2 regions of the Yersinia sp. 2541 StPb PI genome follow, and region 1 is predicted to be linked to the other one. Evidence: predicted binding sites of a transcription regulator. Region 1 holds the regulator's gene; the other holds the start of a gene.

Region 1 (4,307 bases):
TTTTGCCTTATACCCGTCATACTTCACGCTGCATGTGTGTTGGCTGCTCTCAATAACCCGAATCACTTACTCATGTAAGCTCATCGGGATTAATGAGCCTCATCCTTGAGGCTCACCCAGCGGGCTAGCATAAATGCTGTACAAATCGGTTACCGCCTTCCTGCAACTCGAATTATTTAGGGTATAGATAGAGATCCCTGGTGGGTATATATCGGTTAGCAAAAAGTAGACTGCCGCGAGCAATGCGACAGGGTAATAATTAATAATAAGGCACGTCCTTGTGCAGATGTAGATATAAATACAGGTGAGCTAGAATAGCTTTTATTAAAATAACCTCACCGCTTCAGTATAATTGGAGTTGATACACCAATAACTAGACGGGGTTGATTAACAATGCATATTCTATGAAACGAGAGACCCGATTAATTTATATCAATATCAGTTTAATTCCATTTAATGCTGTTACCAGCGATATTTGCTGTGGTCTTCCCAGGCTTTGACTTCTTTCTCGGCTTGCTCTTTCTGATAGCCGTATTTCTCCTGGATTTTACCCACTAGCTGGTCACGCTTACCTTCGATTACCGTTAAGTCATCGTCAGTCAGCTTGCCCCATTTTTCTTTCACTTTACCTTTAAACTGCTTCCAGTTACCGTCGGCTTGATCTTTATTCATAATATCTCCGTTACCTTGGGATTAGTCAGTTTATTTAATTCAATACGATAAACGTTCTCTATTGATAAAAACAACCACATTTAAATTAGTCACTCACAGTCATAATTTAAAATTAAACTTCGTTGTTTCGCTTACCGTACGAATAATTATAGCAGAGGATACTAGCAATTAAAGTCAGGATAATATTAATCACTGAGATTATAGCTATAAAGTAAAAATAAGCACTGATATTATTCAGTTAAAACAGTAGGTAATAACTTATTGTCGGAATCGTCTCAATCTAAATAACTTTTCCATACTTGGAGCTGTAGCAGGCTAGCTGTACTTGTTACTTGGCCCCTTCCCAGACATCACCTCTGAGAGGCCGCAGCAAGCAGCATTCAAATTTTCTCCCCGCAGATTTGTCATCCAAATCATCTACTTGTCGTTAGCATTGATCGGAATTAGCGAGCTTCTTTGCGGCTGCCTGCCTGCAACGTCAATTAATTTGGGCGTCTGAATCGTTTAATGGGGTCATTAATAATAAAAAGCCGCTCCTGAGCAGGAACGGCTTATCAGTTCAATATAAAACGCTAATGTTAGATCCAGTCACCATTACGGATAACACCGACGGCCAATCCTTCAATGGTGAAGCTTTGTTCGCGCAGATCGACAATAATCGGTTGGAACTCACTATTTTCTGGCAAAAGCTGTACGATATTACCTTGTTTTTTCAAGCGTTTTACCGTCACTTCATCATCAATTCGTGCCACTACAACTTGCCCGTTACGCACATCTTGCGTTTTATGCACCGCTAATAGGTCGCCATCCAGAATACCGATATCTCTCATCGACATCCCATTAACCCGCAACAGAAAATCTGCACTCGGTTTAAACATTGATGGGTCTACTTTGTAGTGCCCTTCGATATGCTGCTGTGCCAGCAAAGGTTCACCTGCGGCAACCCGACCAATCAGTGGCAGGCCATCTTCTTCTTCCATCAGCAAACGAATGCCACGGGAAGCGCCAGAAACAATCTCAATGACGCCTTTACGGGCCAGTGCTTTTAAATGCTCTTCAGCGGCGTTAGGAGAGCGAAACCCCAGACGCTGCGCAATTTCGGCACGGGTCGGTGGCATGCCGGTTTGCGCTAAGTGATCGCGAACCAGGTCATAAACCTCTTGCTGTCTGGTAGTAAGTGCTTTCATTCCGCCCCCTGTTTGTTTATACAGTCTTGCTGTGAGTATATACAGGTAAGCGGGTGTTGGGAACCAAAGAGTGAATAAAAACAGGGATTAATCACAGCTTATTTCTGCGGCATTGTTCGTCATAACATTAACCGGCATGCTGGCAAAGTACGGTTATCCAAACAAATAACGCTAACAAGATAGCGAGGAATACCGCCGCGGACCCCATATCTTTGGCGCGGCCCGATAGCTCATGGAACTCACTGCCAATCCTGTCCACTACCGCCTCAATCGCACTGTTAATGACTTCGATAATTATCACTAAAACCACGCTACCAATTAATAAAAGGCGTGCGATAGCATCTACATCCAGCCAGAAGGCCAGTATGATAGCGATTATGGCAGCAACAGCTTCCTGACGAAATGCCGCTTCGTTTTTCCAGGCAGCCGTTAAGCCTTTCACAGAATAACCGGCCGCTTTATAGACTCGGGCCAGCCCTGTTGATTGATTCGCCATGTTTTATTGCCTTTATCTTAAGTTAATGATGATTTTTGCCGCTTTCTGTTGTCTTATCACCACAGATCTCAAAACCAGTTTCTGGTATCCTTGCGACGAATTGCTAACAAGAGGCTTCATGTAGTTATGTCAGGTTGGCGTAAAATATATTATAAGTTATTGAATTTACCACTTAAAATGTTGGTAAAAAGCAAGGTTATTCCGGCAGACCCTGTGACTGAGTTAGGGCTAGACCCCTCTCGTCCTATTCTGTACGTTTTGCCTTACAATTCTAAGGCTGATTTGCTGACTTTGCGAGCGCAGTGTCAAGCACAAGACCTGCCCGACCCATTGATTCCATTGGAAATCGATGGAGTGCAACTGCCCAGCCATGTGTTTATCGATAATGGCCCGCGGGTCTTTCGCTACTACGCGCCTAAACAGGAATCGGTAAAGCTGTTCCACGACTATCTGGATTTGCACCGCAATAATCCCGAGTTAGATATCCAGATGTTACCGGTTTCCGTGATGTTTGGTCGTTCGCCGGGGCGTGAAGGCCACGGAACACCCCATCTGCGCGTGCTTAACGGAGTGCAAAAATTCTTCGCGGTATTGTGGCTGGGTCGCGATAGTTTTGTGCGTTTCTCTACCACAGTTTCACTGCGCAGGATGGCCAGCGAGCACGGTACCGATAAAACTATCGCCCACAAACTGGCTCGCGTAGCGCGGATGCACTTCTCCCGTCAACGCCTGGCAGCGGTTGGCCCTAGTCTGCCTGCCCGGCAGGATCTGTTCAAAAAGTTGCTGACATCAAAGGCGATTGAAAAGGCCGTCGCCGATGAAGCGCGGACCAAGAAAATCTCCCATGAGAAAGCACAGCAAAATGCCATTACGCTGATGGAAGAGATCGCAGCCGACTTCTCATATGAAGCCGTGCGCCTGTCTGACAGAGTATTGAGCTGGACGTGGAACCGTTTGTATCAAGGTATTAACGTCCATAATGCAGAACGGGTGCGGCAGTTGGCGCAAGATGGCCATGAAATCGTCTATGTGCCTTGTCATCGCAGCCATATGGATTATCTGCTGCTCTCCTACGTGCTTTATCATCAAGGGCTGGTGCCGCCGCATATTGCCGCCGGGATTAACCTTAACTTCTGGCCTGCCGGGCCTATCTTCCGCCGTTTGGGCGCGTTCTTTATTCGTCGCACCTTTAAAGGCAACAAACTCTATTCAACGGTTTTCCGCGAGTATTTAGGTGAACTGTTCACCCGTGGTTATTCAGTTGAATACTTTGTTGAAGGAGGCCGCTCACGTACCGGCCGCCTGCTGGAGCCAAAAACTGGCACACTGTCGATGACCATTCAGGCGATGTTGCGTGGTGGCTCACGTCCAATCACTTTGGTGCCGATTTATATCGGTTACGAACATGTGATGGAAGTGGGTACCTATGCCAAAGAGCTGCGTGGTGCGACCAAAGAGAAAGAGAGCCTGTTGCAGATGCTGCGGGGCTTGCGTAAGTTGCGTAACCTCGGTCAGGGCTATGTCAACTTTGGTGAACCGATCCCGTTGACCACCTATCTGAACACCAATGTACCGCAATGGCGTGATGCCATTGATCCGATTGAAGCTCAGCGCCCAAGCTGGCTGACACCGGCGGTAAATGATTTGGCCGGTAAGATCATGGTGAGAATAAATAATGCGGCAGCAGCGAATGCCATGAACTTGTGTTCTACCGCATTGTTAGCCTCACGTCAGCGTTCACTCACCCGTGAGCAGTTGCTTGAGCAACTTGATTGCTATCTGCAACTGATGCGTAATGTGCCTTATGCGAAAGATGTCACTGTGCCGGATAAAACACCGGAAGAGTTACTTAATCACGCCTTGAATATGAATAAGTTTGAGGTGGAGAAAGACAACATTGGTGACATTATCATCCTGCCACGGGAACAAGCCGTGCTGATGACCTATTATCG
Region 2 (4,307 bases), 1.7 Mb from region 1:
GAACTGATGGTTACAATCCCAACCAGTGTGGCAATCCATACTGGGTCCAGAGGGTTGATTCCCACCGTTGGTGCGACCATTACGGCCAGCATCGCCGGATAGAGGCCAGCACAGCCATTTTGCCCAATGGTGGCACCAAAGGAAGCAGAGAAGCTGGCGATGGACTCCGGGATACCCAAGCGGCGGGTTTGAGCTTCCACATTCAGCGGAATACTGGCGGCGCTGGAGCGGCTGGTAAAGGCGAAGGTCAGCACCGGCCAGACTTTGCGGAAGAACTTCAACGGATTGATGCCAGTGAATGACAGCAACACGGCGTGGACCACAAACATAATCGCCAGACCAAGGTAGGAGGCAACGACAAAGCTCCCCAGCTTGATAATATCTTGAATATTAGAGCCAGCGACAACCTTGGTCATTAGTGCCAATACGCCGTAGGGGGTCAGTTTCATCACCAGACGTACCAGTTTCATCACCCAAGCTTGCAGCGTATCAATAGCAACTAATACGCGTTGTCCTTTCTCGACATCATCTTTCAGCAATTGCAGTGAGGCAATACCGAGGAACGTCGCGAAAATCACCACGCTGATAATTGAGGTCGGACTGGCCCCGGTCAAATCGGCAAACGGGTTTTTCGGAATAAACGACAGGATCAACTGCGGCACTGTCAAATCCGTCACTTTGCTTAAGTAGTTGCTTTCAATGGCACTCAAACGTGCTGTCTCTTGCGTACCTTGTACCAAGCCTTCAGCGGTTAAGCCAAACAGATTGGTAACCAGCACGCCAACCAGAGCAGCAATTAAGGTGGTGAAAAGCAACGTACCGATTGTCAGTACGCTAATTTTACCTAGCGAAGAGGCATTATGCAGTTTAGCGACAGCACTCAAGATTGAGGCGAATACCAGCGGCATAACAATCATCTGCAATAATTGCACATAACCATTTCCGACAATATTAAACCAGGTGATGGACTCTTTCAGTACCGGGTTATCAGCACCGTATACCCATTGCAAGCTCAGACCAAACAGCACACCCAGTGCTAAGCCAACCAAAACTTTCTTGGCCAGACTCCATTGTTTATGCCGGGTTTGTGCCAATAGTAATAGCAGTGCTACAAATACCAGCACGTTAATCACAAGCGGAAGGTTCATCCCCATATCTCCAAATTATTATTTTAAATACTGGCACATATTCTATTACTATTTTTATCTAGAACAGAGCCAAGCACCGTCATGGTGCAATTAGCCGCATATGGTAGCAGTTCCTCTTCAGGCTCACTTATATCCAAAAGGAATTTTATATAAATTTTTACCCTGATTTGTATGGAATACATTCAAATTGGTGATTATTAACCCATTAAAATGTGATCACAGTCGAAAGTTTTTCAATTGTTCCATATAGGATAGCAAGGGAATGGTGGTATCAGTTTGCCAATAGACGGAAAAACAAACTAATAGAACACAGAATACGCGTTCTAATTGATTGCCTTTTTGTGGGCGTAATAGCGGGATACAGAATCGCCAGCGGCAAGGCCATAACAGCGGTACGCCAGCAGGTGTGAGCATATCCGCTAGCAAATGGCTGAAATAGCCAATAATCATTGCATGGAACGCATCTGCGGGAATAATCCAATCGCGTGAGATGTCCATTTGAAATAGTGCCACACCACCAATAACGGCCAATAGGCTATGGGTAAACCCACGATGGCCAAATGCACGAGCAATGGGGGTGGAGAGCCACTTTAACCGCTGGCCAAGGATTGACTTTGGGTGATCAATATCGGGTAGCAGGGAAGTTAGCAGGGCGCCAGGGATAATATGCCACCAGTCACCCTGTGCCAGTTCCGGTGTAAGACCGACTTTTTTGGCAAAGATAGCGCAGGCGACAGAAAAAATAAGGTGTCCTTCCCCTGTCATACTTGAATTCCGAGTCTGTAGCTGTTGATTTATCCAGTATATGAGATTTATCTTGGCGTGGATAGCCGTTACGCTGTAACTAAATGTCTCATTTTTCTCTGGCTGAGAGCAGGGAGTTTAACGTGAGTATTCAGGGGGGAAATATCAGGTCTTGGGCTGAAATGAAGTTACATTGATAAAAAAAGGGGAAAAGTGACCGGGAGTCGACTTTTCCCCAAAGTAATACGGGTATGGGCATAATTTAACAAATAATGATGAGGGTACTCATAACAACATAATAATTAGAAGCTGTACTGCACACCGACACGGTAGCGAGTTTGACGCTCGTCAGTCGTTTTGCTACCTGCTACGTTGCCGATAGCAACATATGGCTTCCAGTTTTTATCCCATTTGTAAGCAATTTTCAGATCATGACTCCATTCTTCTTTTTCTTTATTTGCCAGAATTTCATCTTCAGATTTCTTGTAGTTTAATTCGTATTCTGCTGAATAGTCTTTCAAGAAACTATAAGCAAACAGCATGGTGAACTCATGGCCTTTCTCTGTTGCTTTGGTCTGAGCTGGCTGGTTACGCTTGTAATATGGGCGATAACGCAGTGAGGTAGAGAAATCATCAGTAAAGGACACTTTACCGCGCAGGTAAGGGCGATAGTTGTTCGAGTCAGATGATGACTCTAATGAGAAACCAGGCTCAATCTGGAATGTTTTGTTGAATTGATAGACGTAGCTGGCAACCACTTCGGTACCATTACTGACTTGCTCATTAAATGGTTTATTAGGCGTAGTATCAGAGCTGTGCTGGCCCCATTTCCCTTCTAAAGATAAACCAAAACCATTGGCAAAACGGTTGGAGATCAGTAAACGGTCTTTATGATCAGATTTACTGGTATCTTTCATTTCATGCCGATAGTCAATTGTTGTTGCAACAGAACTAAAACTGATAACAGATGCCACTGCCAAAGTAAGTAATTTAAATTTCATTTTTTATATAATCCCAGGGTTATGGTTATTTAAAACAACAATCATTAACAATTTTATAAAAATCAACATACGACTAAAAAACAATTCCACAATCAAAGAAACAACGTTTCACTTTATGTGGATTCATATTCTATTTATATGGATAATTATTTGTGTGATCCAGATCTTTCTTAGAGATTAATTTTTTAATCAGATATTAATTTGTGATGGCGATCTAATTGGCTATTATTATTTTTTATTTATAAAACAAAACAACCCCGCCAAATCAATGGCAGGGTTTAATAACCACTTAAGTTAAATAGATTTACAGATTATCTCATGGCGCGTTTCAGGATACGGTCACCTTGTTTATTAAAGTATTCCGCAGATTCTTCAACAGATTTCTGACCATAATCGATATATTGGATTGCATCTCGGAACAATGAAACGATTTGCGGGTCATCAAAGTATGGTGACGTTTTCATTTCATGTGGCAGTTCTAATGCCATATTTAAACCAGCAACAGATGGGTCTTCATCTTTAATTACACCGCTGGCACGCAGTTGAGTTACCGCAGTCTTACTCAGTGGTACACCACGCTCTAAGCCCATAGCATCAACACCTTCTTTGCTGTTAAGCAGGAAGTTGATGAGCATGGCACTTTCTTTAGGATACTTAGTCGATTTACCAATAGAGAGCATTTGAGCAGGTTTAAAGAACAGACCTGCATCTTTTGCCTCTGGCAACATCGGATAAGGGCCAAGTATCAATTTTGCTGGTTTAGTCAGGTTATCGGAGTACTTAGTAATGGTGGAGTTCCACATATAAGTACCACCCCATTCACCATTAATCCACGGCTTCATTTCGTACATATTACTTTTGCCGAATGATGCATAGTATTTAGTGGATGGCATTACATGGTTATCAACCATTTTCTTATACATAGTAAAGAACTCAACCCACTGTTCTGGTGTATAAGCAAACTTTTTATTAGCTTCATCGATAGTCGGGGTGTTGTATTTTTGTGTCATGTAAGAGCGAATTAATGCCAGAGTATCCTGGTGCTCTAATACCACAGGGTAATATTGGTCACCCAGTTTTTCTTTAAATACTAAACCTGCTTTAAGTAATTCGTCCCACGTTTTAGGATACTCTAAACCAGACTTAGCCCAGGTCGCGTCATTAAAATAGAAAATACGCGCTGTCACTGAAATCGGGATACCGTTTAATTTGCCATTAACGGTAGTCTGTTGCAGTTCTTTCGGATCGAATTGAGCCAAATCCAACTGCTCTGACACTTTATTTAAGTCATAGAAGCCAGTGCCGTCTTTGGAGAAGATGGGCAACCAGTTCCAGTTTGTTTGCATAACGTCAGGTTCAGTTCCACCCGCAATTTGCGTCGTCAGACGAGAAAGGTGACCGTCCCAGCCAGTGT

Evidence for each region. Region 1 encodes LexA, which represses DNA repair genes until DNA is damaged. Its sites were predicted from a motif close to TNCTGTATGTACATACAGNA; they were not measured.
Region 2: V1953_RS09010 (metal-dependent hydrolase) is a predicted target of LexA. The motif match lies at 1,933-1,952, and genes of this name have one in related genera.

Annotation. Positions count from the first base shown of each region.
Region 1 covers NZ_JAZGQB010000001.1:375,260-379,566, reverse strand. The annotation lists gene V1953_RS01620 (CsbD family protein) at 463-672, opposite strand; gene lexA (transcriptional repressor LexA) at 1,251-1,859, opposite strand; gene V1953_RS01610 (diacylglycerol kinase) at 1,987-2,355, opposite strand; gene plsB (glycerol-3-phosphate 1-O-acyltransferase PlsB) at 2,482-4,307, shown strand, end outside.
Region 2 covers NZ_JAZGQB010000001.1:2,035,051-2,039,357, forward strand. The annotation lists gene V1953_RS09005 (L-cystine transporter) at 1-1,148, opposite strand, end outside; gene V1953_RS09010 (metal-dependent hydrolase) at 1,365-1,913, opposite strand; gene V1953_RS09015 (oligogalacturonate-specific porin KdgM family protein) at 2,195-2,893, opposite strand; gene V1953_RS09020 (ABC transporter substrate-binding protein) at 3,205-4,307, opposite strand, start outside.